DNA from 4 places in the Vibrio sp. THAF190c genome. Region 1 is predicted to be linked to each of the others. Evidence: predicted binding sites of a transcription regulator. Region 1 holds the regulator's gene; each other region holds the start of a gene.

Region 1 (5,884 bases):
AAAATCATCCAAACTGGTTGATCCTGCCTCACAGATTCATTACTATACGGCGCCTTAAAGGTATGGCTTCATCACGTTTTCGTGAGATGCGGTGTCTTTAATCTATTTTTTAACAACGTGTGGTGTCCGGCTTAGAATCGGATGGCGACACGGCCTAATTGAGGTTTTCCCATGAAAGTTGGTATCCACCCAGAATACAAAGCTGTAACAGCTACTTGCTCTTGCGGCAACACATTTGAATTCAACTCTACTCTAGGTAAAGATTCTATCCACCTAGACGTATGTGACAAATGTCACCCATTCTACACTGGTAAGCAACGTATCGTTGATACAGGCGGCCGTGTAGATCGCTTCAACAAGCGTTTCGGTGCTCTATCTAGCAAGAAGTAATTCTCGCTTAGTAGATATGAAAAAGGACACTTCGGTGTCCTTTTTTGTTATCTGGCGTTTAGTAATTTCAACTGGGCACTGGTCTTATTAGTAGTGAATTCTCGTTTTTTAATGAGACAGGGGGCTTTACCACCTAGGAACTTTGAAGTACATCCATTAATATAAAATGGATTCCCCCAAATAATAATATTCTAGGAAACCTACACCCATGTCTGATGACACTCTCCAAGCTCAATCTGAAGAACTATCACCTCAAGAACAATTCCGTCAGCAAGCTCTTGATTATCATGAGTTCCCAATTCCTGGCAAAATTGCCGTTGAACTGACAAAGTCTGCAAATTCTGCAGAAGATCTGGCCCTTGCTTACAGCCCAGGTGTGGCTGAGCCAGTTCGTGAAATCGCACAGAACGTGGATAACGTTTATAAGTACACAGGTAAAGGCAACATGGTTGCAGTTATCTCTAACGGTACAGCGATTCTTGGCCTAGGTAACCTAGGTCCTATTGCTTCTAAACCAGTAATGGAAGGTAAAGCGCTACTGTTTAAGCGTTTTGCAGGTTTAGATTCTATCGATATTGAAGTAAAACACCGCACAATCGATGAGTTCGTAGATACAGTAGCGAACATTGCCGATACATTCGGTGGCATCAACCTAGAAGACATCAAAGCACCAGACTGTTTTGAAATTGAACGCCGCCTAATCGAGCGTTGTGATGTTCCTGTATTCCACGATGACCAGCATGGTACTGCGATCGTAACAGCTGCGGGTATGCTGAACGCGATTGAGCTTCAAGGTAAGAAGCTGGAAGAGTGTAAGATTGTTTGTTTGGGTGCAGGTGCAGCGGCAGTTGCATGTATGGAACTGCTGATCAAGTGTGGCGCACAGCGTGAGAAGATCTACATGCTGGACCGTAAAGGTGTGATTCACACTCGTCGTGACGATCTGAACGAATACAAGCAGCTGTTCGCGAACAACACTGACAAGCGTACTCTAGAAGACGTGATTGAAGGTGCAGACCTATTCCTAGGTGTATCGGGTCCTAACCTGCTACCAGCAGAATCACTGAAGTTGATGGCTGACAAGCCGATCGTATTCGCGTGTTCTAACCCAGATCCAGAGATCAAGCCAGAGCTTGCTCACGAAGTTCGTAGCGACCTTATCATGGGTACTGGCCGTAGTGATTACCCGAACCAAGTAAACAACGTTCTGTGTTTCCCATTCATCTTCCGTGGTGCTCTTGATGTTCGTGCAAGCGAAATCAACGATGCAATGAAGCTAGCGGCAGTGGAAGCGATTCGTGAACTTGCGAAAGAAGAAGTACCTGCAGACGTACTAAAAGCAGCAGGTGCTGATGCACTTGAGTTTGGTAAAGGCTACATCATTCCTAAGCCAATGGACCCACGTCTATTGCCTCGCGTGGCAAAAGCAGTTGCTCAGGCAGCGGTTGATTCTGGTGTGGCTCGTATTGAGATGCCAGCAAACTACATGGCGTAGAAGCATATGGCATAGAGACTGGATGGCGTAATCGTCATTTAGTAGAGCGAAGAGAATAATAAAAAACCGACTCATCTGGAGTCGGTTTTTTTATGCCTGAAATTCATCCTGGATGATTTCGGCAATCAATATGGCTCAGCTAAAGCGAATCAAATGTTGAAGGTAGTGACTGAGTTATGATTATTCTTCGTCAAACGCTTCGAACTCGATACCCATCTCTGTCATCAGCTTTTTCACTTCAGCTGGGATATCGTCTGGGCGGTCTTTACGCAGGTCTTCATCTGTTGGTAGAGGCTGGCCAGTATATGCATGCAGAAAGGCTTCACATAGCAGCTCACTGTTTGTTGCATGGCGTAGGTTGTTAATCTGGCGGCGGGTACGCTCGTCAGTTAGAACCTTTAACACTTTTAGAGGGATAGAAACTGTAATTTTCTTTACTTGTTCGCTTTTCTTTCCATGCTCAGCATATGGGCTTATGTATTCACCATTCCAGTCGGCCATTGCGTACCTTCATCACTTTAGTTGTTAGATTAAATTAATAGGGATGATTTTAGCGGGATTTACCGCCATAAGCAAAGACATATAGACGTCTAGAAGTGTTGACGTCTCATTCTTATGAAAGTAAAGTGAATAACATATATCTAACACAGCCGCAAAACCCCGACAAGCCGCTGTGATTCTCAGACGCCAAAACCTGTAAGGAAACACCTATGAGCAGCCGGAAACCAGCAACCATCGCCGTACGTACTGGTATCGAGTCAGACACTCAACATCATGCCGTTGTTCCACCAATTTATCTGTCGACTAACTACGGTTTTCCCGCTTTTGGTGAAGTGCCTAAGTATGATTACACTCGCTCAGGTAACCCAAACCGTGGCTTGCTAGAAACAGCCCTGTTTGAATTGGAGTCTGGTAAGGGGGCAGTTGTGACCAACTGTGGTACTTCTGCATTAAACCTTTGGGTTTCCGCTTTCCTTGGTAGCGATGATCTGATCGTGGCACCACACGACTGCTACGGTGGTACTTATCGTCTTTTCAATACACGCTCAAAAAAGGGTGACTTTAAGGTTCTGTTTGTCGATCAATCGGATCAAGCCGCATTCGATGCAGCGATCGCACTCAAGCCTAAATTGATCTTGCTGGAAACGCCATCAAACCCATTGGTGCGTGTCGTCGACATTGAAGAAACCTGCCGCAAGGCAAAAGAGGCGGGTGCGCTGGTGGCGGTGGATAACACCTTTTTGACTCCTGTGTTCCAAAAGCCTCTAGAGCTTGGTGCTGACTTTGTTATCCACTCAACGACTAAGTACATCAATGGTCACTCAGATGTGATTGGCGGCGTAGTGATTACTAAAACCGAAGAGCACGCTGAAGAGCTGGCTTGGTGGGGTAACTGTATTGGTGCAACGGGGACACCATTTGATAGCTACATGACGCTACGTGGTATTCGTACACTAGGTGCGCGTATGCGTGTTCATGAAGAGAGCTCTCGTGAGATTCTAACGGCGCTACAGAAACAACCATTAGTTGATACCATTTATCACCCGAGTCTGCCTGAGCATCCGGGTCATGAGATTGCTAAGAAGCAGCAGTCTGGTTTTGGGTCTATGCTGAGTTTTGAATTTGCAGGTTCTTTCGAGGCTCTTAAGCACTTTGTTGGTGAGCTAGAGCTGTTCTCATTGGCAGAATCGCTTGGCGGTGTTGAGAGCTTAATTTGTCACCCTGCTTCAATGACACACCGTGCAATGGGTGAAGAGGCTCTAGCGGAAGCGGGTGTATCTCATCAGCTGCTAAGACTGTCGGTAGGCCTTGAAGATGCAGAAGACCTAATTGCTGACCTTGAACAAGCGTTTGCTAAAGCACAGCAGTTCATCGATAACGGGGAGAGCAACTAATGGCTAACTTTCGCCAATTGCATAAATTTGGTGGTAGCAGTTTGGCAAACCCTGAGTGCTATCAGCGTGTAGTGAGTATTCTCAAAGAGTACTCTAGTGAAACAGATTTGGTAGTGGTGTCTGCGGCAGGCAAAACCACAAACCGATTGATCGAATTTTTAGAAGCGCTGGAGAAAGATGGACGCTTGGCTCATGAGTGTCTGCAATCTTTGCGTCAGTTCCAACTAGAGCTGGTTTCAGAACTATTAGAGGGCGAAGTAGCAGAGCAGTTAACTGCAACCCTACAACGAGAGTTTACAGCTTTAGGTGAGTTAACCGCACCATTGAATGAAGCACAAAAAGCGTCTGTGTTAGGCCATGGTGAAGTGTGGTCGTCCCGCTTACTAGCGGCGCTTTTATGTCAGAGTGATCTTCAAGCGGTAGCGCAAGATGCGCGTGACTTTCTGCGTGCTGAAGCGGGTGCTCAGCCAGAGGTGGATCGCGCTCGCTCATACGCATTGATTAAAGAGTCTCTCGCCCAACACGCTCATTGTCGCGTAGTGATTACCGGATTTATGGCACAAAACAGTGTCGGTGAAACGGTGCTTTTAGGTCGTAATGGCTCAGACTATTCCGCAACCGTAATTGGTGCATTAGCGGAAGTCGATCGTGTGACTATCTGGAGTGATGTGGCCGGTGTGTATAGTGCTGACCCTAGGTTGGTTTCTGATGCATGTCTGTTGCCTTTGCTACGTCTAGATGAGGCGAGTGAACTTGCACGTCTGGCGGCACCTGTGCTTCACAGTCGTACTCTACAACCTGTCGCGCAGAGTGCGATGGATCTTAGCCTACGCTGCAGCTATCAGCCTGAGTCTGGCTCTACTCAGATTGAACGTGTATTGGCGTCGGGACGCGGTGCAAAGATCATCACGTCTTTAGATGATGTACTACTGATTCAGCTTACCTTTGGTCATGGCCATGACTTTGAGCGCCTTGAGAGTGAGGTGCTTGAGGGGCTTAAGCGCGCTCAGCTCGAGCCACTGGCTTACGAGCTGCAAGCGGACCAAAACTGTTTGCGTCTCGCCTACACTGAAGAGATTGCGGGTGGAGCGCTTGAATATCTGCAAGATCATGCGATTGAAGCGGAAATCAAACTTAAAGAGGGTTACTCACTGGTTGCTGCGGTAGGTGCTGGTGTGACTAAGAACCCGAATCACTGCTACGGTTTCTACCAACAGCTAAAGAGCGCACCGGTTGAGTTTATCTCAGAGTCTCAATCTCGTTTGAGCTTAGTGGCCGTTGTTCGTAAGTCGGAAACTGAAACCTTAGTGAAAGGCATTCACTCTCAATTGTTCCAAGCTCAGAAGCGCGTTGCGATTGCGCTGTGTGGTAAGGGTAACATCGGCTCAAGCTGGCTATCACTGTTCGCTGAGCAAAAGGTTGAGCTAGAAAAGCGTCGCGGCATGAACTTCGAGTTGGTTGCGGTGGTGGATAGTCAAACTTATTGGTACGACGAACAAGGTATCGATGCTCGTGCAGTCGTCGATCGCTTTGGTGACGAGGCAGTCGAGTATTCGGACGGCGAGTGGTTAACCAAGTTAGGTTCAATTCAAGGCTATGATGAAGTGGTGGTATTGGATGTAACGGCGAGCAAGGTACTGGCTGACAAGTATTTGGACATCGCTCAACAAGGTATCCACCTAATCTCTGCCAACAAAGTCGCGGGCTCTGCATCGAGTGATTACTATCATCAGGTACAAGACGCGTTCGCGAAGATCAGCCGCCATTGGTTGTACAACGCGACAGTAGGTGCAGGCTTACCGATCAACCATACTGTACGTGACTTGCGTGAGAGTGGTGATGACATCATTGCGTTATCAGGCATCTTCTCTGGCACTCTATCTTGGCTGTTCCAACAATTTGATGGCTCAGTACCATTTAGCGAGTTGGTGGACCTAGCGTGGCAGCAGGGCTTAACTGAGCCAGACCCTCGCTCTGACCTTGATGGCTCGGATGTGATGCGTAAGCTGGTTATTCTCGCGCGTGAATCCGGTCTAGATATTGAACCTGAGAACGTCAAAGTGGAATCTTTGGTACCGGAAGAGCTGCAAGATCTCTCTGTCGA
Region 2 (5,884 bases), 500 kb from region 1:
CGAACTCTGGGTTTATCGCGTAGTAATCAGAAATATCGTAACCATTATCGACCATCGGTGATTGGTATACTGGCGTTAACCAAATGGCGTCTACACCCAGCGTTTTTAGGTAATCTAACTTTGATATCACCCCTTGAATGTCGCCAGTTCCTTTGGCGCCGCTATCGCAAAAACTCTTCGGATAAATTTGATAGATGGTTGCGGTCTTCCACCACATCGCATCGCTATTCTGATTGGTCATCTCTACTCACTTACAAAAAGAAAAATGGAGCAACAGTGACTCAAACAACTGTTGCTCCCAATAAAATTAAGCACTTACTGCTGTTAACTCACCCTTAGCCTGCGCTCGCTTGTAGAAAAATAGTGTCAGGATGATTGGAACTGCAATCGCAACTGCCAGTGCCAACAGATAAACCGTCCAGTATTGAGGCTGAATCGAAAGGATGCCCGGCAAGCCGCCTACACCGATACCATTCGCCATCACCCCAGCGCCACCACAAATTGCAGCTGCTGCAGCACTACCTAGCATTGCACTCAGCATTGGGAACTTGTATTTCAAGTTGATGCCGTACATCGCAGGCTCTGTAACACCTAAGTAAGCTGAGATTGCGGCTGGGACTGAAATGTCACGCTCGCCTTCGCGCTTGCTCAAAATAATGATGCCGACAACCGCAGATGCTTGAGCCACATTTGAAAGAGCAATTAATGGCCAGATTGGTGTACCGCCAAGCTCTTGCATCAGTTGTAGGTCTACTGCGTTGGTTGTGTGGTGAATACCGGTAATTACCAGTGGTGCGTATAGGAAACCAAAGATTGTTGAACCTAGAATCGCAAAGTCGCCCGTCATTGCTGCCTTAGCTGCGAAAGCAACGCCGTCACCTAGTACACGACCAAATGGGCCGATGAACGCGTGAGCCAGAATTACAGAAAGAATGATAGATACGAATGGCACAACCACTAGATATAGGTAAGCCGGAACAATGCGTTTGAGGTTGGTCTCAATGAAGGCCAGCGCGACACCTGCGAGCATGGCAGGAATCACTTGTGCTTGATAACCGACTTTTTCAATGACAAACAGGCCGAAGTCCCACACCTCTGGTGCGGCTTTACCTATCATGTAGGCGTTCATTAACTGTGGTGAAACCAAGGTGACACCAAGCGTGATACCTAAAATCGGTGTACCGCCCAGTTTCTTCACTGTAGACCAACATACGCCAACAGGTAGGAAGAAGAAGATCGCTTCACCAATCAGCCATAGGAAGGAGTGAACCGTAGCCCAAAACTGGCTAAGCTCAACCAAAGTCTTACCATCGAACATACGAATGTCGCCGATGACATTACGAAAGCCAAGGATAAGACCACCAGTGATAATGGCAGGAAGCAGCGGTACAAAGATTTCGGCAAGGTGTGAAATACCGCGCTCTAGCACATTCATGTTTTGACGAGCTGCCAACTTCGCCTCATCTTTCGACGATTCCTGTTTGCCGGTCTGCTCAATGAGTAGCTTGTAGACCTCATCGACCTCAGTACCAACCACAACTTGGAATTGACCTGCGTTGGTAAAACACCCTTTTACTAAGCTCAGTTTTTCCAACTCAACTTTGTCTGCTTTATCTGTGTCGTTCAACACAAAACGTAAGCGAGTTAAACAGTGGCTAACGCTTGCGATATTGTCACTACCACCCACTAACTCAATAAGACGCGTAATGTCTTGCTTCGCTATCTTACTCATACTACCCCACCCTGGTTCTCTTCGTTCTACACTCAAATTCAGATGAATTTGTTATTCATGGGAACATTCCCATAGATTGGTAAGTATAATGCCTGCATGATTATAAAATTAAAATGGGAACAGTCCCATTAATTGAATAAGATCACACTCTTCAGTTTAGTAAATAGACCTAGTTCACCCTAGAAATAAGGGGTTAAACAATGGGTTTTTGGGTGTGATGAGAGATAGGTGTTTGGCCAAGTAATTGAGATATCAATAATTTAGCAGCCAAAGCACCCGCCGATTGATAACCCGGATCAATACTAAATACACGTGGGAATAAAAATGAAAGTAGATCGTTGCCACCGACCCCGGTGACCACTACATCTTCACGTTGCAACTCTTGCAGACGCTTGATCACGCCAAGTGCCAATGTATCACTAGCACAAGCAATCGCTTGAGTCGTAGAGGTAAGCACTTGATCAACCAATTGGTAAGCACTCTCATGGTGTAGAGCACCAGTCTGGTAATTCGGCTCAATGTTGTTTTCACCACACCAGTTAAGGTAGGCATTCAGACGCAGTTCACCGGTCGATTTATCACTAGGGTCAACACCAATAAAGCCAATGTCTGATAAACCCTGATCTTTCAAATGCGCGAGAGCAGTACCAATCACCTGCTGGTTATCGTAGTTAATCGAGGTGACGTTCTCGGTATCTAATGCAATAACAACCGCGCGATGTTCCCAAGATTCAATGGCTTCAATATCACAATCGGTAAAACCAAACACAATAATGCCATCGACATTACGCTGCTTAAGAACCTGAAGGTGCTCATTGGCTTTCTCGCGATCGAACAAACTCTCCATGATCACCACATCGTAGCCAGCTCGATACAGCTCCTCGAGCATGGTACTTACGGCTTTATTCTCTGAAGGGGAATCCAGACGAGAGATGATCACGCCAACCACTTTTTGGCTGCCGCCACGCATCGATTGTGCAGATTTAGAGGGAGTATAACCCGACTCCTGAATCACTCTCTCTACTCTTTCACGCGTTTCTGGCTTTACTTTAGGATCATTAGTGAGAACACGAGAAACCGTTGATTTGCCAACACCTGAAAGCTTTGCGATATCGAGTATAGTGAGTTTTTTTTGCATGGAGTCTTACATAGTTGTTTAGATAAAAAACGACAAGTGACTGCTTTTAAAGCCGCTTGTCGTCATGGAGTAGTAAATTATTGAATACGGCAATTACGGTAAATAACTCGCCCTAGCTCAAGTCTGGCGTGCTCGCCTTTAGTAAACAGGGTAATACCGTTCATCAGTTCCGTGGTACCGTCATCAAGAATATACTTAGTACCAGAAGCTGCAACCACTTGTTTGAGTCGGTATTGGTTGTCAGGAAGTCGCAGTACCGCTTGCTCATCACCGTAAGCGACATCAAACGTTCGCTCAGATTCACACTGATAAGTCATGTATTCACCACTAGAGATATCTTTCTCAACCACTGCAGATTGAGAACATCCCATCAATGCGGCCAACGTAAAGGCACAAACTGTAAACTGTCTCTTCATAAACATCCCTTTCGATTAAAAGAACAACCCAATCACTGTTGTTGTTGAATTAACGCTTCAGGTAAGCAGGCACGTCTGCAATGCTATCGAGGACCACGCTCGCTAAGGCTTCACCTTTTTCTGTTACTGGTTTACCAGTTCTGACGAGCACCTTAGTGCCAACACCCGCAGCTTCTGCTGCCATCATATCTTCCGCTTTGTCGCCAATCATCACTGACTTCGCCATATCGATCTTCAAGAAGTCGCGCGCAGAAATGAACATTCCAGGCTTTGGCTTACGACAATCGCAGTCTTGCTTATATTCGCCAATACCGTGCTCTGCATGATGTGGACAGTAGTAAATACCGTCAAGCTCGACGCCATTGTCAACAAAGTTCCAATCCATCCATTGAGTTAACGATAGAAAGCGGTCTTCGCTAAACATACCGCGAGCGATACCCGATTGGTTGGTGACCAATACTAAAAGGTACCCCATGTCCTTGAAGGCTTTTGCCGCTTCAAAGACGCCGTCGATATACTCGAAATCATGCTCATCATGCACGTAACCGTGGTCTACGTTAATTACGCCATCACGATCTAAAAATACAGCCGGTTTTGACAAAATTTGGTTCTCAATCAACTCTCTATTAATCACTAATTATTGCACGCTTTAGTAGCTTCATCACCTGCTAATTACAGAGCTCGATATAGATATTTTTACGTTTAGACGTCTAGACGTAAAAATATCTATTGACTTAGATCACGTTACGCCATAGCATCGTCTGTAAATCGAACGAACTATCAACATATTATTCTGTTCACCGTTACAGGTTTATTTATGATTAAAGTGAATCAAGTCAACAAGGTTTTCTATCAAGGCACTAAAGAAATCAATGCCTTAATAGACATTAACCTTCACATCCCTCAAGGTCAGATCTTTGGCGTTATCGGCTCATCAGGTGCAGGTAAAAGTACACTGATCCGCTGCGTAAACATGCTAGAAGCACCAACCTCAGGTGAAGTGATTGTTGATGGCGTAGACCTCACAAAGCTAAGCAAATCAGAGCTGAGTGAAGCGCGACGCAATATCGGTATGATTTTCCAACACTTTAACCTGCTTTCTTCTCGTACCGTGTTCAATAATGTTGCACTGCCGCTAGAACTTGCTGGTACAGATAAGGCAATCATCGAAGAGAAAGTAAGCCAACTGCTTGAACTTGTTGGCCTTGCAGATAAGCGCGACAGCTACCCATCAAACCTAAGTGGTGGTCAAAAGCAGCGTGTTGCGATTGCTCGTGCACTGGCGTCTGACCCTAAAGTGCTACTGTGTGATGAAGCGACCAGCGCACTAGACCCGGCTACGACTCAATCTATCCTTGAGCTACTTAAAGAGATCAACCGCAAGCTAAACATCACAATGCTATTGATTACGCACGAGATGGACGTAGTAAAGAGCATCTGTCATGAAGTCGCGATCATCGGCGGTGGTGAATTGGTAGAAAAAGGCACTGTTGGCGACATCTTTGCGCACCCTAAAACAGAGCTGGCGCATCAATTTATTCGTTCAACACTCGACCTTTCTATTCCAGAAGATTACGAAGCGAGATTACAAACGACACGCGTTGAAGGTAGCTACCCTCTGGTTCGTCTTGAGTTTACTGGTGCAACCGTTGATGCACCGCTGATGACTCAAATCGCTCGTAAGTTCAACATCGACGTTAGCATCTTAAGCTCTGACCTCGATTACGCCGGTGGCGTGAAGTTCGGCATGATGGTCGCAGAACTTTTCGGCACAGAAGCAGACGACAACGCAGCAATCGAATTCCTACGTGAACACAATGTAAAAGTAGAGGTACTTGGCTATGTCCTTTAATGAGATCACAGATTGGTTGAGCCTAAACGGAAACCTACTACTTGGCGCAACTTGGGAAACGCTATACATGGTAGCCATTGCTGGCATCGTGGGCTTTGCTGTGGGTATTCCACTGGGCGTTATTCTGCACACCACTAAAAAAGGTGGCTTGCTAGAAAACACTAAGCTAAACAAAATTCTTGGCGCGATAGTGAACGTGGGCCGTTCTGTCCCTTTCCTAGTATTGATGGTCGCTATCATCCCACTAACTAAGCTACTGATCGGTACCTTTATCGGTACAACAGCAGCGATTGTTCCTCTAACTATTGGCGCAATCCCATTTGTGGCTCGTCTTATTGAAGGTGCGCTGCTGGAAGTCCCAACTGGGCTTGTTGAAGCAGCACAATCTATGGGCGCAACGCCAACGCAGATCATCACAAAAGTTCTGCTACCAGAGGCGTTACCCACTATTATCAATTCAGTAACCATCACACTAGTGACCCTAGTGAGCTACTCTGCAATGGCAGGTACCGTGGGCGGTGGTGGTCTTGGTGACGTAGCGATTCGCTATGGTTTCCACCGCTATGATGTAACGATTATGGCTGTCACGGTTGTGATGCTGATTGTTCTAGTTCAAATCATTCAATCCATTGGTGACTCGATTGTTCGCCGTGTTGATCACAGATAAAAAGATGTATTAAAAGGAGATTATTATGAAATTCAGCCTAAAAAGTTTACTTGCTATCGCAGCAGCGGCATCAGCACTA
Region 3 (5,884 bases), 1.5 Mb from region 1:
CGTAAATTAGCTACATAGCTCATCGAGCCTCTTTTTTGTGAAGTATAAATAAGGATATACCAATATGTGGTACGTGATTTTCTCTCAAGACGTCGAAAACTCATTGGAAAAGCGCTTAAGCGTTCGCCCTCAACATTTAGAGCGCCTACAAACACTTCACGATGAAGGCCGTTTATTGACTGCTGGCCCAATGCCTGCAATCGATTCTGATAATCCAGGTGAAGCTGGTTTTACAGGCTCAACAGTTATTGCAGAATTTAATTCACTAGAAGAAGCGCAAGCTTGGGCAGATGCAGACCCATATATTGAAGCTGGCGTCTATGCTAATGTGATTGTAAAACCATTTAAGAAAGTATTTTAAAGTGAAAAAGTGGATTATCGGATCACTGGCTGCACTCGTCCTAGCGGGCTGTAGTTCAAGTGACCAAGACAAACAACGTCAATTAGAGATGATGGCGCAACACCGTGCAGGTGTTCTATCAGCTGGGCTACCTATTGAATACGGTCCGTTGAAAGTGATGCGTGTCTTGGCGAAGAACACCGTGATTGAAATCATGATGATCTACAACCAAGATGCTCAAGGCGCAAAACCGCTTAATCAAGTATTGAAAAGCAGCGTGAATAGCTACTGTACCAGCTCAGAAGTAAGAGCCAACCTAGATATGGGCTTGGCTTACAACATCAAGATTCGTAATACGCGTGGTCAATTGATGGTGGAGCAGCTTATCAGCAAGCAAACTTGCGAAAGCGGTAGTTAGATCGAGATTCGAGCAAATGTTAATAACAGAAGCCTCGCGATTGCGAGGCTTTTTTATGCAATTAAGGCTTCAGATATACACCCTTAATCTAGCTTTACTTGTCTTACACTTCTTCAGCTTCCCACTCTTGTCGCAATGCTTTCGTCGCGGAAACAAGGTTCGCTAATGCGGCTTCGGTTTCTTCCCAGTTACGGGTTTTGAGGCCGCAGTCTGGGTTAGCCCATAAACGCTCTGCTGGGATCTTCTCTGCAGCCTTCTTAAGTAAGCCAACAATCCACTCCTCTGATGGAATGTTTGGCGAATGAATATCATAAACACCAGGACCAATTTCATTCGGATAATTGAACTCTTCAAACGCCTTGAGCAACTCCATGTTTGAGCGAGACGTTTCAATGGTAATCACATCGGCATCCAACGCAGCCACTGACTCGATGATTTCATTAAATTCGCTGTAACACATATGAGTATGAATTTGAGTTTCTGGTTTCGCGCTTGCAGCAGAGACTTTAAACGCATCCACAGCCCACTCTAAATACTCCGCATGATCAGCTTTCTTCAAAGGCAACCCTTCACGGATTGCAGGTTCATCAATCTGGATGATATTGATACCCGCATCTTGCAAATCAGACACCTCATCACGCAGTGCAAACGCCAACTGGTTAGCAATCTCTTTACGGGAAATATCTTCACGAGGAAAAGTCCAACACAAGATTGTCACAGGCCCGGTCAACATGCCTTTCATCTGCTTTGAAGTCAGCGACTGGGCGTAAGTCGACCACTCAACGGTGATTGATTTTTCTCGCTCAATATCAGCAACAACGATGGCTGGCTTCACGCAGCGAGAGCCGTAACTTTGAACCCAACCGAATTTGGTGGTTTGAAAGCCAGCTAGATTTTCAGCGAAGTACTCCACCATGTCATTACGTTCTGCTTCGCCGTGAACAAGCACATCAAGATCAAGCGCTTCTTGGCGTTTAACGGCATCTGCAATGTGCCCTTTTAGCGCTTGTTTGTATTCACTTTCATTCAGTTTTCCTGCGCGATAAGCACTGCGTTGAACTCGTATTTCTCCAGTTTGCGGGAAAGAACCTATCGTTGTTGTCGGTAACAATGGTAAACCTAGTACTTCAGACTGGTGAACCGCACGCTCTGCATAAGGTGCACTTCGCTCACCAATTGCTTTCGTCAGTGTTTTCAATCTCGCTTGAACATGTGGCTTATTCACGTGAGTCGCTTGCTTACGCGCTTCAATCGGTAAGCTGTAAGTTTCACAGGCTAATATCGCTTTCTGATTGCCATCTAACGCGGCACCTAACAAGCTCACTTCAGTCACTTTTTGCTTGGCGAACGCGAACCAACTCTTCACCTCTTCAGTTAATGTCTCTTCAAGCTCTAAGTCGACCGGGCTGTGCAGTAGAGAACAAGAGCTTGCCACCCACAGCCGCTCTCCTAACGACTCTTTGATAGGTTGCAGCGATGCCAATTGCGCAGCTAAATCAGCGCGCCATACGTTGCGCCCATTAATGACACCCGCAGAAAGCACCCAATCTTGAGGTAACTTTTCAACCACGTCGTTCAACTGCTGAGAAGCAGCAGCCAAATCAATATGCAGGCCGTTTACCGGAAGGTCGATAATCTTATCTAGCGTATCGCTCACGGAATCAAAGTAGGTCGTTAGCAGCAGCTTTACATCGCCCTGAATCACTTGGTAAGCAAGCTTGAATGAGTCTGCCCATTTGGTTTCTAACTCCAAGGCAAGAATCGGCTCATCAATCTGTACCCACTCGACGCCTAACTTCGCTAACTTCGCCAGAATTCCCTGGTATGTGGTTAGCAAGCGAGGCAACAAACTCAAACGATCAAACCCCTCTTCCACTTCCTTACCTAGGTAAAGGTATGACAATGGCCCTAGCAATACTGGTTTCACTTTATGGCCCGCCTTGATCGCTTGATTAACCTCATCAAATAGTTGCGGCCAACTGACCTCAAAAGAGTCGTCCTTGCTGAACTCAGGCACAATGTAGTGATAATTGGTGTTAAACCATTTGGTCATGTCTGATGCCGCGGCACCACCTTGGTCATGATTATGATTTGAACCACAGCAACTGCTCTGAGACTGACCGCGACCAACACGGAACAGCGTATCCAAATCAGGGAAACCTTGATCATGACGCTTTGGCACATGACCAAGAAGCAACGTAGTAGTAAGAACGTGATCGTACCAAGCGAAATCGCCAGCCGTGACAAAACTTAAATTGGCGTCCGATTGAACTTGCCAATTACGTTCGCGCAACTGACTGCCGACAGCCTTGAGTTCCGTTTGATCGATTTCCCCACGCCAATACTTTTCCAAAGCGAACTTGAGTTCTCGTTTTTCGCCAATACGTGGGTAGCCTAAAATATGAGTCGTTGTTGTCATGAGCCTATTCCTTAATCACTATTTTAAATCCGGTCAGACGCTGAATAATTTCGATAAAGGCGTCTGGATGGCTAAACTATCTCGCCAAACGTCTTTGTGAACAATCTCCAAATATTCAACTTGTTTATTAGAAAACCTCATGTTCATTAATTCACACATGAGAAAACCGATAACATTTAGACGTCCAGATGTTTACACATCCACAAAAACGACGTAGGGTAGTTATTAAGAAATATTGAACATCAGCTTAGGAACTATGAGGATTACTCATGATAGAGCTCAAACATCTGCGAACATTGACCACATTGCGTGATAGTGGCTCTTTAACAGCGACCGCGACATCACTGCACCTGACGCAATCTGCGTTATCGCATCAATTGAAAGATCTTGAGGCTCGCGTGGGTGGGCAGCTTTTTCTGCGTAAAACTCGCCCAGTGAAGTTCACCTCCGAGGGTGAGATACTGCTCAGACTGGCCGATGAAGTGTTACCGAAACTGGCAAAGGCAGAGAATGAGCTGGCCAGTCTTAAGGAAGATGTTAACGGCAGGCTCCATATGGCGATTGAGTGCCACTCCTGTTTTCAATGGTTAATGCCAGCACTTAAAGAGTATCAAGTGACTTGGCCAAGCGTGACCCTCGACTTCTCATCTGGCTTTGGTTTCGAGCCTTTACCGGCATTGATGGCAGGAGAACTGGATCTAGTAATCACCTCCGATATCCAGCCTAGATCTGAAGTTCACTATGAGCCGCTGTTCGATTTTGAGATGCGTCTGATCACAGCAATTAACTGTCCCCTTGCTGAGAAAAAAGCAATTCAACCAGAAGACTTGGTCGATCTAACGATGCTCTCCTACCCTGTTCAGAAGCAGCGCCTGGATGTGGTAAAGCACTTTCTTCAACCTGCGGGGATCGAACCTAAGAAATGGAAACAGGCTGACAATACATTGATGCTTGTACAAATGGTATCTGCAGGATTAGGTGTGGCAGCACTACCGAATTGGGCAATCAGCGAGTTTTCAAGACAAGGATTGATTGCTAGCAAACCGCTCGGGAAAGGGCTATCTCGACGCTTGTTTGCAGCGGTAAGAAATTCAGACAAAGACAAACGCTACTTACAAGCCTTCTTCAGCACTGCAAGACAACAAAGTAAGAGTCACCTCGATGGAATCAAAGTCGTCTAACCATATAAGCCTTATTTTTATAAATGACGCAGTTTAAAAGTTCCAAAAAATAACAAAGCCACAGACTGATCATCTGTGGCTTTTTAAGCTCTTTAAACTGATACCATGTTAAACCACTACCGTGCCATGCAGTTATCTCGGATAAGATTTGAATTGATTGGTCAATGGATCGTATTGGTAGCCGAGCATATCCAGTTTGCCCACCACGCTTTCGATATCCATTTCATACATGCTGACAAGCTCTTCAAAACTATCACATTCAAGGCGTAACTTTTCGTTGACGATCCCTAATAGAATAATGCTATCTAGGCTTTTGACGTTGCTTAAATCCATCTCGTACTCCTTACGAACACATCGACTGATTTAAGTTTAGAACGACAATGGTAAACCCGCTTATTAACAGATCACATTTCTCGCTCAATCAAAGAACAATTCGCAACTTTCTAAAGTTCCCAAATTGTTGTAGAGCCTAAATTGCTGAAGTTCATAAATTGCTAAAGCGCCCAGATTGGCTCTAAGCCCACAACCGACGCGATCAGCATCAGCAAGGCAACAGCAAGCTGAATTTTTTCAGGTGTTTTCGCGAACAACAGATGCCAACACCAAACCACAATGGATGAAATCAACAGGGCAAAGCTGAACAGTAGCGACGGCACCATAGGTTCCAATACTGCTTCAGAAAGCGAATAAACACCAAGCACAGTAGCCAGCACCACCAGCATACCACTCAAGATACCAGCAACCGGCAAAATACGATGGAATGCCTCAAGGCGTGTTCGTGCAATCGTCAGCAATAGATGAGAGAAGGCGCTACCTAGTAGAACTGTAAGAAGCAGAGATGAGATTAGACCAACTAATGTTGCCTTTTCGCTCGCTTGAATACCCACATAAGAGAGTGCCAAGCCACAAGCCAGATACATCACCCAGATAGGGCCAGTATCACGAGTCTTCTTAGTCTGAACTTGAGAGAAGAAATAGAAGATGGCAAATACCACTAAGAAAGCTTCGACCTTGAGTGATGCAACCGCCAACCAAAGTACGCCAATTGCTGGCAATACCTTATGAATACGACCACGCTGGCCTGGGCAGATATCCCCTTTAACTAAGATCAGCGTAAGGACGAGTTGTGCACCCAATAACATAGGCGCAAGTTGAAGTAATACAGATTCGATCATTGGGATCTACTTATATGGACTTATTTTCGCAGAATGATATCAAAAACTGCTTGGAACACTAATCAAAATCATCAATTTGCTCACTGTCTCGTATCCTTGGTCTATGCTCTTTCCAAGAATCTCCTCCCAACATAGCAATACATGGCTAATTGGGGGAAAGACACTAGAACTATCAGGGGCATGTTCTACTGGCTAGTCAGGGCGCATGCCGCTATAATTCCCGCCTCAAAAATCAGAGGTCGAAATATGTACAGCGATATCACTCCTATTCATGAACACAAAAAATACTGGGCCGAATGCTACGGCACAGCTCCCTTTTTACCAACCAGTAGAAAGGAAATGGATGCTCTT
Region 4 (5,884 bases), 200 kb from region 1:
ATAGATTGGCTCGCAGCACGGGTACGACGCAAGTCCGAGTGGTAGGCGTCAATCACCTGCTGGTCATTCATCGACGAGTGAATCGTGGTGATAGTGCCAGAATCGATACCAAACGCCTCATCAAGAACCTTGATGATAGGTACGATACAGTTGGTGGTACATGAACCATTGGAAACAATGCGATCGCTGGCTTTGATGGTGTCGTGATTAACGCCATAAATAATGGTGTTGTCGAGATCGTTCGCACCTGGGTGTGAGAACAGCACCTTTTTAGCGCCAGCTTCGATATGAGCGAGGCCATCGGCACGGCAACCATACACACCGGTACAATCAAGCACGATATCCACTTCAAGATCGCGCCAAGGGAGTAGGTCAATTTCAGCTAAATGGAGAATACGAACAGTATCGATTTCACCACTTTCATGATGAATATAAATATGCTCTTGATCGTTCGAGATTTTCTTGCCGAAACGGCCGTGACTGGTGTCGTATTGAAGCAGATGAGCCATAGCATCAGGTTGTGCTAACTCATTAACTGCGACGACTTTGATTTGTTGGCTTTTGCCACTTTCATAAAGCGCTCTTAGAACATTGCGCCCTATTCTTCCAAATCCGTTGATTGCGACTTTTAGCATAGTTCCATACATCTAACCAAAATTTCGTGCAACAGATGATAACCGAATCCTACCTAAAAGGCATTAGTTGAGTGATCTAACTCGCTAAAAATAATTCATAACAGCCATCAATGGTCGGCTGGCAATATACTGATGATGAAGATGAGCTAATCAAACTCTACGGCTGTTTTTCCTCTCGTTTTTCAACCAAAGGGAAAGGTTATGTCTGGATACCCAGCGACTCATTTTTGTAGAAAGTGCAACAAAGAAACACCTCACAGAGAAATACTTGTTCGCCAATCCAGCAGCTATGACCAAGATAAAACATGGTTCGGCAAAGTAAAATTGTTTGCCCACGCTATTATCAATGGTGGTCACTACTACAACATGGATCGCTACGTGACATGCAAAGTATGTGGGACTAAAGAGCTGGATAACTGGGGAAGTGAGTTCGAGTAACCTGCTTTCGTTGCAATCAATAAAAAAACCGAGCTATCAAAGCTCGGTTTTCTATTTTCACTTCAGCATAAGGCCTTCGTGGATAACTCACATTAAGCTAGAAGCTCTTGAGCTGTGCTTACTACGTTTTCAGTAGTAAAGCCGAACATCTTGAATAGTTCGCCAGCTGGTGCAGATTCACCGAATGTTGTCATACCGATGATGCGACCGTCGAAGCCAACGTACTTATACCAGAAGTCAGCAATACCCGCTTCGATAGCGATACGTGCTGTTACGTCTGATGGTAGAACTTCTTCGCGGTACGCTGCGTCTTGCTTGTCGAATGCATCAGTAGATGGCATTGAAACAACGCGTACTTTTTTGCCTTCAGCCGTTAGTTGCGCGGCAGCTTCTACTGCTAGCTCAACCTCAGAACCCGTTGCGATAAGGATAAGCTCTGGCTTACCTTCACAGTCTTTCAGGATGTAAGCACCTTTTGCGATGTTCGCTACTTGCTCTGCATCACGAGGTTGCTGTGCAAGGTTTTGACGAGAGAAGATTAGAGACGTTGGTGCGTCTTTACGCTCGATAGCCAGTTTCCAAGCCACTGCAGACTCAACCTGGTCACATGGACGCCATGTGCTCATGTTCGGTGTTAGACGTAGTGATGCCATTTGCTCAACTGGTTGGTGAGTTGGGCCATCTTCGCCAAGACCGATAGAATCGTGTGTGTAAACTTGGATGTTCTGAACTTTCATCAGAGCAGCCATACGCATTGCGTTACGAGCGTATTCCATGAACATTAGGAAGGTTGCGCCGTAAGGAACGAAACCACTGTGTAGTGCGATACCGTTCATTATAGCTGTCATACCGAATTCACGTACACCGTAGTGGATGTAGTTACCAGAGAAGTCATTTGCTTCTAGAGACTTAGAACCAGACCACATAGTTAGGTTCGAAGGTGCTAGGTCAGCAGAGCCGCCCATAAATTCTGGAAGCATTTGACCAAACGCTTCTAGTGCGTTTTGAGATGCTTTACGTGATGCGATATCAGCAGGGTTTGCTTGAAGATCAGCAATGATTTGGTTTGCCTTCTCTTCCCACTCAGCTGGTAGTTCGCCATTCAGACGACGCTTAAGCTCTGCTGCTTCTGCTGGGTAAGCCGCTGCGTACGCATCAAACTTCGCGTTCCAAGCCGCTTCTTTCTCAGCACCTGCTTCTTTTGCATCCCACTCAGCGTAGATGTCTGCAGGAACTTCAAATGGACCGTGAGCCCAGCCTAGTGCTTCTTTCGTTGCTGCGATCTCGTCGTGACCTAGTGGTGCGCCGTGACAGTCGTGAGAGCCTGATTTGTTAGGAGAACCAAAACCGATGATAGTTTTAGTACAGATAAGCGTAGGACGAGGGTCTGCTTTAGCCGCCTCGATTGCAGCGTTGATCGCTTCGATATCGTGACCGTCTACTGCAGGGATTACGTGCCAGCCGTATGCTTCAAAACGCTTAGGCGTGTCGTCAGAGAACCAACCTTCAACTTCACCATCGATAGAGATGCCGTTGTCATCCCAGAAAGCGATAAGCTTACCAAGACCTAGCGTACCTGCTAGAGAACATGCTTCGTGAGAGATACCTTCCATCAGACAGCCATCACCCATGAATGCATAAGTGAAGTGGTCAACGATATCGTGGCCTTCTTTGTTGAACTGAGCAGCAAGTGCTTTCTCAGCCATCGCCATACCAACCGCGTTAGTGATGCCTTGGCCTAGAGGACCTGTTGTCGTTTCGATACCTGGTGCGTAGCCATACTCTGGGTGACCTGGAGTCTTAGAGTGCAGTTGACGGAAGTTCTTAAGATCTTCGATAGATAGCTCATAACCGCTTAGGTGAAGCAGAGAGTAAATTAGCATTGAGCCGTGGCCGTTTGACAATACAAAACGGTCGCGGTCTGCCCACTCTGGATTTGCTGGGTTGTGGTTCAAGTGACCACGCCAAAGAACTTCAGCGATGTCAGCCATCCCCATAGGTGCGCCTGGGTGGCCTGAATTAGCTTGTTGAACACCGTCCATACTAAGTGCGCGGATTGCATTTGCGAGATCTTTACGAGAAGGCATGTCTGCTCCTGAGTGCATAAGCGATTTGAAAAATGAGAAATAATTGCTAGTTATTAGCGCGGTTATTCTCTCAAACGCCTATGGCGACTGCAAACGTTTTGCTGAGGTTTTCAAGGTCAGTTTTCGCACTTTTACAACATTTCCCTAGTTTTTAACGGACTAGCACAAGTGAGAAAGCAATCGTTTGGTTATGACATATCATAAAAAAGAGCTTGTAATTCGACCGTTAAAAATTAGAATAGACGTCTAGATGTAGAAACACCTACAGAATTTATTGAATTTAATCTCGGCGCAGCCCGCTGCGACGCAGATAGAAACTTTGCACCTAATACTAAAAGTGGAGCTCTCATGGCTAAACACCTTTTCACTTCTGAATCTGTTTCAGAAGGCCATCCAGATAAAATTGCAGACCAAATCTCTGATGCTGTTCTTGATGCCATCTTAGAACAAGATCCAAAAGCACGTGTTGCTTGTGAGACATACGTGAAAACGGGCATGGTTATGGTTGGCGGTGAAGTAACAACGTCTGCATGGGTTGATATCGAAGAGATCACTCGTCAAACAGTTCGTGAAATTGGTTACGTTCACTCTGATATGGGCTTTGATGCTGACTCTTGTGCAGTACTAAACACTATCGGTAAGCAGTCTCCAGACATCAACCAAGGTGTTGATAAAGCAGATCCTAAAGAGCAAGGTGCAGGTGACCAAGGCATCATGTTTGGTTACGCAACAAACGAAACTGAAATCCTAATGCCAGCACCAATTACCTACTCTCACCGCCTTGTTGAAAAACAAGCTGAAGTACGTAAAAGCGGCAAGCTAGACTTCCTTCGCCCAGATGCGAAATCACAAGTTACTTTCCAGTACGACCAAGGCAAGATCGTTGGTATCGACGCTGTTGTTCTTTCAACGCAACACTGTGATTCAGTAACAACTCCTGATCTACGTGAAGCAGTAATGGAAGAGATCATCAAGCCAGTACTACCTTCTGAGTGGATTAACAAAGACACTAACTTCTTCATCAACCCAACTGGCCGTTTCGTAATCGGTGGCCCAATGGGTGACTGTGGTCTAACTGGTCGTAAGATCATTGTTGATACCTACGGCGGCGCAGCTCGTCACGGTGGTGGTGCATTCTCTGGTAAAGATCCATCAAAGGTTGACCGTTCTGCAGCTTACGCAGCTCGTTACGTTGCTAAAAACATCGTTGCAGCTGGCATGGCAGACCGTTGTGAAATCCAACTTTCTTACGCTATCGGTGTTGCTGATCCAACATCTATCATGGTTGAAACTTTCGGTACTGAGAAAGTATCTCATGACATCATCATTGAAGCAGTTCGTCAAAACTTCGACCTACGCCCATACGGCCTTCAAGAGATGCTGAACCTTCTTCAGCCAATCTATAAGAAGACGGCAGCTTACGGCCACTTCGGTCGCGAAGAGTTCCCATGGGAAGCAACAGACAAAGCAGCAATCCTAGCTGACTTCGCGGGCCTAAAATAATTTAACGCTACGCAAAAAAATTTCCAAAAGCCCTTGCTCGTTAGTAAGGGCTTTATTTTTATACAGTTACCTCAACTACCCCACCATATTTCGTCCACTTCTCTTCTTATACCCCTCTCAAAAACACCCCGGATAATTTGTGTTTTTTGACAGTAGTGACAATAGTTAGAGTACTCCTAGGCGATCAAGCTCACATTTGGTGCAACAACTGGTTAGGTTACACCCTGTTAGGAAACACGAGACAACTCTCTAGGACATGATATTTCAATAACAGCTCAGCCAAGATGACTCGCTGCCAGCCGCTGTGAAGACATACGAGGTTGAATTTAGGACGTTATTTTAACTAAGGGGAAGTTATGCCTCGTACTGCAAATCCATCCGATTTTAAAAAAGACAAAAATAGGGTGAGTGACAGTGAATACGCTCGCACTATTCCGTGTAACCAAGTCAGTATTTCTGCGCCCTTTCATTGGCTGTCACTCGCGCTTCACGATTTAGTGCGAATGCCGATGATCAGTGCATTCTATGGTTTATGTTTTATGGCAGCTGCCGTGGCGATTGTTCAGCTTGTTCAGTGGCAAGGTACACACCTAGTGGTTATGCCGAGTCTGATTGTCTACATGCTGATTGGGCCGTTTTTAGCGCTCGGCTTATATGATGCTAGCTGGGAGAGAGAGAAAGGCCACAACGCTAGTCTATTCCACTCAATGAAGGCAATCACTCGCAACTCAACTCACCAATGGGCATTTGCCATTGTGCTAATGGTAGCGATGATTTTCTGGATGAGAATCGCAGCCCTGTTACATGCTCTATACCCATCAGTGCAAGGTGCACCACTTGCTGAGTTTGCCCCATTCTTGATAACAGGCTCTGTGGTCGGCTTTGTCATTGCTAGCCTCATTTTTAGTATCTCAGCCTTCTCGATTCCACTAATGATGGAGCGCCGAGTTGACGTAATGAGTGCGATATTCACTAGCTTCAACGCGGTGAAATCTAACCTACCAGCTATGGTAGTATGGGCTGCCATCATTTGCGGCGGTATCTTAATTGGTTTTGCCACTTACGGTGTCGGTATGATCGTGACCATGCCGCTACTCGGCTATGGTACATGGCACGCCTACCATGAGACCATCAAGAAAAAGCACCACATGTAATACCTGATCTACATCGGGAGCAATGATAGGATAAGGCCTTAGCATCAAGCTAAGGCCTTTTGTTTGG

The links. The regulator MetJ, encoded in region 1, represses methionine synthesis genes. The targets are predictions, from matches to a motif close to TTAGACNTNTANANGTCTAA.
Region 2: the regulator MetJ is predicted to act here: its motif matches at 3,989-4,008, upstream of metN (methionine ABC transporter ATP-binding protein MetN).
Region 3: the regulator MetJ is predicted to act here: its motif matches at 3,354-3,373, upstream of metE (5-methyltetrahydropteroyltriglutamate--homocysteine S-methyltransferase).
Region 4: the regulator MetJ is predicted to act here: its motif matches at 3,399-3,418, upstream of metK (methionine adenosyltransferase).

Annotation. Positions count from the first base shown of each region.
Region 1 is NZ_CP045338.1:3,034,100-3,039,983, reverse strand. It holds gene rpmE (50S ribosomal protein L31) at 172-390, shown strand; gene FIV04_RS13760 (malic enzyme-like NAD(P)-binding protein) at 599-1,885, shown strand; gene metJ (met regulon transcriptional regulator MetJ) at 2,066-2,386, opposite strand; gene FIV04_RS13750 (O-succinylhomoserine (thiol)-lyase) at 2,596-3,780, shown strand; gene FIV04_RS13745 (bifunctional aspartate kinase/homoserine dehydrogenase II) at 3,780-5,884, shown strand, end outside.
Region 2 is NZ_CP045338.1:2,536,553-2,542,436, forward strand. It holds gene treC (alpha,alpha-phosphotrehalase) at 1-241, opposite strand, end outside; gene treB (PTS trehalose transporter subunit IIBC) at 308-1,732, opposite strand; gene treR (trehalose operon repressor TreR) at 1,926-2,870, opposite strand; gene FIV04_RS11320 (MliC family protein) at 2,948-3,286, opposite strand; gene gmhB (D-glycero-beta-D-manno-heptose 1,7-bisphosphate 7-phosphatase) at 3,336-3,887, opposite strand; gene metN (methionine ABC transporter ATP-binding protein MetN) at 4,104-5,138, shown strand; gene FIV04_RS11335 (methionine ABC transporter permease) at 5,128-5,805, shown strand; gene metQ (methionine ABC transporter substrate-binding lipoprotein MetQ) at 5,831-5,884, shown strand, end outside.
Region 3 is NZ_CP045338.1:1,246,241-1,252,124, reverse strand. It holds gene FIV04_RS05685 (YciI family protein) at 65-361, shown strand; gene FIV04_RS05680 (GspS/AspS pilotin family protein) at 363-758, shown strand; gene metE (5-methyltetrahydropteroyltriglutamate--homocysteine S-methyltransferase) at 862-3,177, opposite strand; gene FIV04_RS05670 (LysR substrate-binding domain-containing protein) at 3,447-4,358, shown strand; gene FIV04_RS05665 (DUF4250 domain-containing protein) at 4,491-4,691, opposite strand; gene FIV04_RS05660 (hypothetical protein) at 4,853-5,533, opposite strand; gene FIV04_RS05655 (YgiQ family radical SAM protein) at 5,780-5,884, shown strand, end outside.
Region 4 is NZ_CP045338.1:2,835,812-2,841,695, forward strand. It holds gene epd (erythrose-4-phosphate dehydrogenase) at 1-635, opposite strand, end outside; gene FIV04_RS12670 (hypothetical protein) at 837-1,073, shown strand; gene tkt (transketolase) at 1,166-3,160, opposite strand; gene metK (methionine adenosyltransferase) at 3,509-4,663, shown strand; gene FIV04_RS12685 (DUF2189 domain-containing protein) at 5,020-5,817, shown strand.